DNA from 4 places in the Paenibacillus sp. FSL R5-0527 genome. Region 1 is predicted to be linked to each of the others. Evidence: a T-box and tRNA genes for the amino acid it is inferred to sense, from the RefSeq annotation. Region 1 holds a T-box; the other regions hold tRNA genes.
What was found. The T-box of region 1 lies ahead of argS (arginine--tRNA ligase). A T-box ahead of a tRNA ligase gene usually reads a tRNA of that ligase, here a tRNA-Arg.
Positions count from the first base shown of each region.

Region 2: it encodes a tRNA-Arg, which carries the amino acid that the T-box ahead of argS (arginine--tRNA ligase) is inferred to sense. The anticodon was not compared.
Region 3: it encodes a tRNA-Arg, which carries the amino acid that the T-box ahead of argS (arginine--tRNA ligase) is inferred to sense. The anticodon was not compared.
Region 4: it encodes a tRNA-Arg, which carries the amino acid that the T-box ahead of argS (arginine--tRNA ligase) is inferred to sense. The anticodon was not compared.

Region 1 covers NZ_JBBOYI010000001.1:3,051,757-3,053,955, forward strand. The annotation lists gene NYE69_RS13490 (acyl-CoA thioesterase) at 1-177, shown strand, start outside; gene NYE69_RS13495 (FxsA family protein) at 264-656, shown strand; T-box leader at 699-922, shown strand; gene argS (arginine--tRNA ligase) at 979-2,199, shown strand, end outside.
Region 2 covers NZ_JBBOYI010000001.1:6,260,249-6,262,447, reverse strand. The annotation lists gene asnB (asparagine synthase (glutamine-hydrolyzing)) at 1-125, opposite strand, end outside; gene NYE69_RS28000 (hypothetical protein) at 268-597, shown strand; gene NYE69_RS27995 (hypothetical protein) at 625-975, shown strand; tRNA gene NYE69_RS27990 (tRNA-Arg) at 1,059-1,132, shown strand; gene NYE69_RS27985 (ABC transporter permease) at 1,191-1,925, opposite strand; gene NYE69_RS27980 (ABC transporter permease) at 1,939-2,199, opposite strand, start outside.
Region 3 covers NZ_JBBOYI010000001.1:902,975-905,173, reverse strand. The annotation lists gene NYE69_RS04150 (extracellular solute-binding protein) at 1-446, shown strand, start outside; tRNA gene NYE69_RS04145 (tRNA-Arg) at 996-1,070, shown strand; gene clpP (ATP-dependent Clp endopeptidase proteolytic subunit ClpP) at 1,372-1,968, shown strand.
Region 4 covers NZ_JBBOYI010000001.1:6,244,670-6,246,868, forward strand. The annotation lists gene NYE69_RS27900 (hypothetical protein) at 1-805, opposite strand, end outside; tRNA gene NYE69_RS27905 (tRNA-Arg) at 1,307-1,380, shown strand; gene NYE69_RS27910 (alpha/beta fold hydrolase) at 1,624-2,199, opposite strand, start outside.

The sequences.
Region 1 (2,199 bases):
GAAAACGGCGGCGTGAAGACCGTTTACGGGTACCATGTGTTTAACGGCGAAGGCGTGCTTTGCGTAGAGGGTTCGTCCTCCCACTACGTTGTACGGCGCGAGGATTTCAAGCCGGTCCAGTTTAAAAAGGTATTTCCCGAGTGGTTTGCGGCCTTTGAGGAAGCGAGCAAACCATGATTTTTGATTCTCCTCCTTTGTAGCGGTAAAATACATATATACGATCAATATTTTAATGCTGCAAGCTTAAAGGAGTTTCTATAAATATGCGTAAATGGATTGCTGGTTTAGTCATCATCGTCCCGCTTGTGGAATTTTGGGGATATTTGTTTGTCGGCGAAAGATTGGGGGTCGGGAAGACGATCTTTTTGACCTTGGCCACTTCGGTGATCGGCGGGTTGATGATGCAGTTTGAAGGGCGCAAGGTGCTGGCGGATGCCAGAGCCCAAATGACCGGCGGGCAGATTCCCGGGCGGATGGTGCTGGACGGCATTTGCGTTTTTGCCGGCGGCATCCTGCTATTGATCCCCGGATTTGTTACGGATATCATCGGGTTTACGATGGTGTTTCCGCTAACCCGGCCGTTGTACCGTTTCCCGCTGATGAAATGGATCCATAAAAAAATGAAGGACGGCACGATCACCTATTTCCGGCGTTGACTTTTTCCGCTTTTTCCATTATATATATTTAAAATTACATCGCTAACATTGATGAACGGGATAGTAGTTCATGCCGGATAGTCACAGCGAGCCGGAAGGGTGAAAGCCGGTACGAATGGCGTGAATGAAGCGGATCCGGGAAATGGTTTGCCGAACCTGGAACAAGTGTAGGCAAATCCGGCAACAGGCCGTTATACGTATAGAGTGGCTAATTAGGTTAGCACTTAGAGTGGCACCGCGGGAACCAAAGGTCTCTCGTCTCTTTTTGAGACGGGGGCCTTTTTTGTTTGCTGAATTTTGGATAAGGGAGCGGGTTTCGTTTATGGAAAAATGGAGAAAAATGACCGCCGGTCTAGTGGCGCAGAGCCTTGCCGGAATCGCCGCCGAAGAGATCGAGGCGATGCTGGAATATCCGCCCGAGGAGGAGATGGGGGATCTGTCTTTGCCTTGTTTCAAGCTGAGCAAGCAGCTTCGCAAGCCGCCGCAGGAGATCGCGCAGGAACTGAAGCAGAGACTGGAGTGCAGGCTGGGGGAACAGTCGAGGGAACAGTCGGGGGAACAGCCGAAAAAACAGCTGGAGAAACAGCCGGATAAACAGCCGGCCGCTCCGAATGCGCCGAATTTCCTTCACACGCACGCTGACGTTTCCGCGATCTCGCGCCTTGAGGCAAGCTCGGGCTATTTGAACTTCCATTGGAACAAAGGGATTTTTGCCCGGGAAGTGATCGGTGAAATAGACGCCGCCGGCGAAAAATACGGGGAACAAAATACCGGCCAAGGCCGCGTGATCGTCATCGATTATTCCTCCCCCAACATCGCCAAGCCTTTTCATATCGGGCATTTGCGTTCGACGGTGATCGGAAGCGCGCTGTACCGGATCTTCTCCTGTCTTGGATACCGCGTGATCGGGGTCAATCATCTGGGAGACTGGGGGACACAATTCGGGAAGCTGATCGTCGCCTGCCGTTTATGGGGGGATGAGGAACGGCTGGCGTCGGGGGCGATCGACGAACTGCTTCGCCTGTATGTTCAGTTTCATGATGAGGCGGAGCAGCGGCCGGAATTGGAAGATGAAGCGCGCGCCTGGTTCGCGAAGATGGAGCAGGGCGACGAAGAAGCTTTGCGGTTGTGGCGGAAGTTCGTTGATTTGAGCATGACCGAGTTCGAAAAAGTGTACCGGCTGCTTGACGTGCGTTTTGACTATGTGACGGGTGAAAGCTTTTACAATGACAAAACCGCTTCGGTGATCAGGGAGCTGCGGGACAAGCAGCTGCTGGAAGAGGACGGGGGTGCTTGGCTGGTGAAGCTGGACGCCTTCGGTATGTCCCCGGCTTTGATGCTCAAGCAGGACGGCAGCACGCTGTATCATACGCGCGACGTGGCGGCCGCGCTCTACCGCAAACAGGCCTACGATTTTCATAAGGCGGTTTATGTGACGGATTACTCGCAAAGCTTGCATTTTAAACAGTGGTTTAAGGTGGTGGAGTTGATGGGGTACCCCTGGGCGGCGGATTTGGTGCATGTTCCGTTCGGACGGGTGGAC
Region 2 (2,199 bases), 3.2 Mb from region 1:
CCCGAAATCCAGGTTCCCTGCGCATCGGGGCCCCGTTTTTCCAGACAGGATGTCATGGTCTGTACAAGGTCCGATTCTTTGGTCAAATCCCGGTTCCATTCGATAAAGCCGGTTATTCCGCACATTTTTGCAATCTCCTTTCTGCATTGCTTTACGTTCCCCGCTTGCCGACCGGGCGAAAAGTATTAACAAATTATGCCGAACAAAGGCATAAAATGTCTGTCCATCATGGAAAACTATGACCGTCAAGCAGGAGAAAGGGGAGATATGGCGTTGGAAAAGAAACGGTACTACGTTTCCGTGCAGGGTCGTTCGGTGCTCGACGATCCCGGCGCGGCGGCCTATGAATGGGCGGTCGAGGCAACCTCGGAGGAAGCCGATACGTTAAAGCACCTGCTCGGTCAGCTTGACGAGAAGGAAGAAAGCACTTTTTTGGCCTTCACCTTTCCTTGGCCGGATACGCCGGAAGGCGATGTCAACCAAAGCTATCAAAGCGTTGTGAGCGGCCTGTTTCGGGAAATTTACCGGCTGGGCACGGCGGAGACCAGGGAGCAGCTGGAGCGGGCGGGGTACCCGGGCAAGCTCTGGCCCATTTAAAGCTCCGGGAAAGGAACGATACCGAGCATGTATTACATCAAAGACGCGGAATTCAGACGGATGGACGAGCATTTGGGGCGTCCTTGCGCCGTCATCCAGGTGCGGCCGGGGGCGGTAGGCGATCCCGATCTGTTCGTCTATATTGCCCGTTCCGATCAAGGCGCCGGCTGGGAAATCATCCGCATGATCCGAAGCGACGCCCAGCCGGAAATCGATTGGTACGACAACAACATGCATCAGGCTTATGCGGAAGTGGCCGAAGAAAACTTCGGGGATACCGGCTGGCCTGAGCCAGCTAAGCAGCGCCGGCTATTCCTGGAAAATTTGCTTGCCCACGAGGCGATCGCGGCAAAGATTAATGAGCTTCCTCCCAAATGACGGATTTTTTTGTAAAAACGGCTTTGAAAAAATAAAAAGGATGCGCTATAATAATTAACGCATCCTTTTTTATTCATATTTGTGTCCCAGTAGCTCAGCTGGATAGAGCAACGGCCTTCTAAGCCGTCGGTCGAGCGTTCGAATCGTTCCTGGGACGTTTTCTTCGATATTTCTCGAGGCCCGTAGATACGGGCCTCTTTTTAGCTTATAGTTGCTCACATCCAATCCCTGCGCACAAAATGCCGCAGACCGGCCGCAAGATAGACGAGGAAGGTGAAGGCGAGAATCAGGACAAACGAACCGGGTTCCAGCCTTGGGGAGAGAGGCAGTCCTTGCGGAAACATGGCATAATACGGCGGGGCGAAGGGGAACCATGCCCCGATAAATCCTTCCAAACCCGTAATGACAATATTCGGGATGACCGCCGAGATGCTGAACAACAGGGCGATTCCGAAAGATTTGAAACGTGTCGACAGGTAAATCTGCAGCATGGCCAGGGGAAAAGCTGCCAGCCATCCGCCGGTCACGCCGGTCAGTACGGTTTTCCAGGGAATAACGCCCTCTACATGAATGAGGCTTCCGGTTGCCAGGTACCCGGCCAAAAAGGCAAGCTGTGCGATCGCCAATAGAACGACCAGCATCAAAAACTTGGACAAATAGATTTTCCAGCGCGGAAACGGCAGGGTGAGCAGCTGCTTCCACGCTCCGTTTTTATGTTCATAGAAGCAGAGGAATGCCGCAAATATGCCGGCGAACAGCGGCAGAATAAACATCCCGTGGAAGGAAACCGCTTGAAAATAAAGGGTGGTCCAATCGGGCGCAAAGTAATCGGTCAAAGACGCGACATGTTCCGCGGCCAGCGCAAAGCTTGCCGTTATGTCCATGAGAATCAACAATAAAATCAACAGCCATCTGACTTTTCCGGCTTCCGCAAAAAATAAACTCAGCATATCCATCTTCCTCCTATTTGATCTCCATGGCGCGAAAGCCTGCGGCTCCGCCCCAAAGCAAAACCAATCCCAACCCGGCTCCCAGCATGATCCAATGGGTATACCCGCCGATAAAAGGGCTGGCCATGGAAGGGCAGGCCCACGGCAGGACATATAAGACTGTTCCGCCAAATCTGGCGATAAACAGACTGGAGATGGCGCCAAGCACGCCGACCGCCAGCGGGAATGTCTGATTGGAGAAGCGGAGCGACAGAAATAATTGTATCCCCAGGAC
Region 3 (2,199 bases), 2.1 Mb from region 1:
CTTTGAATCCGGATTATATGAATTTCTACGAAATATTTGACTTTTTTGGCGTTTCTTCAAGCACAGAACACGCAGCCGAAGCGATGAAACTTGTTAAATTTATAGCCGGAGATCCGGTAAACAGCCAACTATTGGCCAAAAACCAGCCAAATTACGGGCTGCCTGCTGTAACCGAGTACGTGGAACCGGTTGGAGATCATGAATTGTCTCCTCTTTACACCCTTAAAGCAAATCCTAATTATGTAGACCTGTATACCCAAGTTGATGCCGAGATCCTCAACGCCTTTCAAGATGCTGCCCAAGTCGTATTGGACAAGCATCTGCAAAATGAAATAACCTTGGATGAGGCACTTGCCGAGGTGGAAGTGAAGGGACAAGAGGCTGTGGACACCGCATTTCTCACCCTTGAGCAAAAAAAGAAAAACAAACAAGGTGATATTCAATAATGCCGGACCACAATCACGACCACCCGTCAAAAACTTATTTAGGACAATAAAAAATCTGTTTACATTGAAAAGAGGATTTCCCTGCGCTTTAACACATTTCGAAATTCTTCTGCTCGAGAGATTCAGCAAATTCAAGCACTATCTATTAATGAGTATCAACTTTATACTTTATTTATCAAAGAAAGCAAATTGTTCATTCTTTGCTTTATCTTATTTTTGCTAATGGTATCACTCTTTATAGGGGTAGCAAATAAATTCAACTTACCCAACAAAATACTTGCACCCATTATAGTGCTATTTGTTGTTCTTGCCAGTTTAGGCATATTGAAAGCTACACTTCCCTTACTTTTAGTTTAATTACTGAATTAAGAAGTTAAATAAACCTGAATTTCGAAAGCGCATAAGGCACGGCAGTGATTATCCAAAAGCGGTTCAGCGCATAATAAGCCAGCGCTAGTCTGCTGCGAATTTTGCCCATGCTAATAAATACCACTTGCATTTCCTTTGACGATACCATATAATCAATTTTGCACGCTAAATTTGCAATTTGCGCCCGTGGTCCAATGGATATGACGTAGGCCTCCGGAGCCTGAGATCGAGGTTCGATTCCTCGCGGGCGCGCCATACTTAACTAACTGCCTAATAACCGAACGCTGAATTTCATCGCCTGAATGACTGTATCAATGACATTGGGCTTTTTTTATCCCCTGAGTTTGACTATCTTTGACTTTTGCGAATAAATTGTTTATGATGAGGTTATAATCGATCGTTTCCGTCAATTCTGATGATTGATCGAACCGATTTTAAAGCAATCTCATCCCAAGCGAGAAGCTGCCGTGCAAGCGATCCGGGTGAAGTGGCCCATACATACGCCGGAAGCCGGATAACTGCCTGCAGCCACTCCAAATTTAAGGAGGTTTTATCGGTGAGTTATATTCCTATGGTCGTTGAACAAAGCAACCGCGGCGAACGCGCCTACGACATTTATTCCAGACTGCTTAAGGACCGGATCATTTTCCTGGGCTCGCAAGTCAATGACGTCGTGGCCAACTCCATCATCGCTCAAATGCTGTTTCTGGATGCGGAAGATCCGACGAAGGACATCTCCCTCTACATCAACAGCCCCGGCGGATCGATTACCGCAGGCATGGCCATTTACGATACGATGCAGTTCATCAAAGCGGACGTCTCCACGATCTGCGTCGGCCTTGCCGCTTCCATGGGCGCGTTTCTGCTGAACGCCGGCGCTCCTGGCAAGCGCTACGCCCTGCCGAACAGCGAGATCATGATCCACCAGCCGCTCGGCGGCGCGGAAGGCCAGGCAACGGATATTGAAATCCGGGCCCGCCGCATCCTGAAGATGCGCGACAAGCTGAACCACATTCTCGCGGAACGCACCGGCCAACCGCTGGAACGGATCGAAAAAGACACCGACCGCGACTACTTCATGAGCGCTCTCGAAGCCAAAGAGTATGGCCTGGTCGACCAAGTCATCGAAAAAGTAAATCCGGCGAAAGCTTAAGGCCGAGCCTTAAAATGCGTGTCCAAAAAGTTCGGTTTTAAGCAACGAGAAGGTTGGATGAAGCTAGGGACGTAAGGAGCGGAGCGTACATTTTGGGTACGTGAGCACCTGAAATGTTTCCGCAGGAAACATGCTTCGTAAGCATATGCTTAGGCCCGGCTGAATTCAAGATTCGATGCCGAACTACTTCTTGATTCACTTCGTGATCAAAAGCGGACTTTTTGAACAACC
Region 4 (2,199 bases), 3.2 Mb from region 1:
CATCGGTAATCCCGTACAACGCGCGGATTTCCTCGTCGGTTTTGCCGTCCGGCAGGCTGTCCGCGACCAGCTGGTGAAGCGCCGCCGCCCAAATGTCGATAATCGTATCGTCACCGTCGATCAGCGAACGATAGTCCCTTCCGCCGTACAAACTCATCACAATTTGCGACCACAGCTCCTGGGCAAAATAAAACAAAGTTGGATCGTGCACCTGAGTCTGCTCCCCCACCCTTTCGGGCACTTCCTGCACGGCCGGAGGGAATTCATCGGGTTTCAGCGGAACCGACTCGAAGTCAATCTCCACCTTTTCCCCTGCGCGCTCGATGGCAAGCGTCCCCACCGTGCCGCGGCGGCGCAGCGTCTGCAGCACCCGATACTGAAGCAGCGGATGGAGCTCCTCTTGATGCAACCATTCGGTCAGCGCCTCGTCCACTTCCGGACGATCCAAATAAGCAAGCTGGTCCAAAGCCAAAAGGGTTTGCTCGGACAACGGCTTATCTATTACCGCGCTCAGCAGTTTGCCGGCATATTCCTGATCCTGTTCGAGCTTCGCCTCGACATGACGTCTGGCCAACGATTCTTCCGTCTCATAGCCGTCATCCTCCGCGGCCGGTGAACCGTTCTGAAGCTCGGGAAAAGCGTCGGTAAGCCACTCCAGCAGTGCCCGCCATTCTTCATAGTGGCGCGGATCTTCCCCCTGGCACTGCAGCAGAAACCTCAAAAGATCCGCGGCTTCCCCGTATCTCTCGGTTTCCAGCATCCGGGTCAGTTCGATTTGGTAGTAATCGAGCGTTTTCGGAAACAATACGATGTTGTCCTTCTCATCGGGTCGAAAATGGCTGATAAGGGCACCTCCTTTCTTCCGCACTGCATTAATTGAGATTATAGCATAGACCCGGTCCAAGGCAAAAATCCCGGAGTTTACCTTGGAGTTAACCCTCGAGTTAAACTCGCCGCCGCCCCCCTCGTCCAATTCATCGGGTAAACCGAGGGGGCGATAAACAAAAGCTTGCTAAGAAAGTTGGGTCCGAAACGATGGGGGATGATACGGGAAGGCGCAGCTGCGAGTAGCCCTCTCAAGCGAATAACCAGCGAACATCTAGCGAATATCTCGAGCGGGCCGTATTTCTAACGGTTGCATTCACCGTTATTTCGATTAAATCAAGAATGGATTGGCCACCAGGTCTTGTGGTCAACACCGATTTCGAGGATGAGCCAAAAAACTGCGATTAAGTGCAAAATTTATATTGCTAACCCAAGCATCCTGTGATACAATAATTTTTGCTTGTAAATTTTATTTTATTTTGTCTCAGTAGCTCAGCTGGATAGAGCAACGGCCTTCTAAGCCGTCGGTCGGGGGTTCGAATCCCTCCTGGGACGTATTAAAGCTCTCTTCGGAGAGCTTTTTTGTCGTACAAAGGGGTAAGAGCTCCTTGAGAAGGTTCACCGTAGTAAACCAACCGCGTTAGCTGGTGGAGTCTTGATCGGTAGCGAGAGTACACCAAATGGGACAATTTTGCTAAGTAAGTAGAACCATAAACAGGCTTGCGGTAACAACTAACGGCTTCAACTTTTTTAGCAACCTCCCCCCGACTTGTCACCTAAATATTAACAAACGGAAAGCTATTTGCCCAGCGCCTCTTCAACCCTATCCAGCCATTCGTTAACCAGCGCATCGAACACATTCTTCTGCTCGATCTGCAGATTATGTCCTGCCCGATCCAGAACGGCAAACGTGCCGCGCGGAAATAAATTAAGCAGGCGAAGCGCATCCGCATATCCTACCGACGCGTCCTGCCTCCCAAGCAGGAATAGCGCCGGACCCATAAATTCCCGATCGATCGGAAAAGAGAATCCGTATTTCGCTTTGATTTTGGCCAAAAAAGCCTCATCCGCGATTTTACAGCCCGTGACTATTTCATCCGCATATCTTGTCCAAGTGTACCGATCCAATACGACTCCCATCGACCTGAAGTCTTCGTATTCTTCCTTGCCAAGCGCTGACACCAATTCCGGATCCTCATGAAAGATCGTATGTACGGGTAAAATCCGGTCTTCCTTTTCCGGTACGATCATCGGGCAAATCAAAGCCGCCCCCTCAACCCGTTCGGGCAGCCGGGCGATAATTCCCCTCGTCAAATAACCCCCGTACGACTCCCCGGCGATAAGAAAACGGGAATCAGGCATGACTTTATCTAT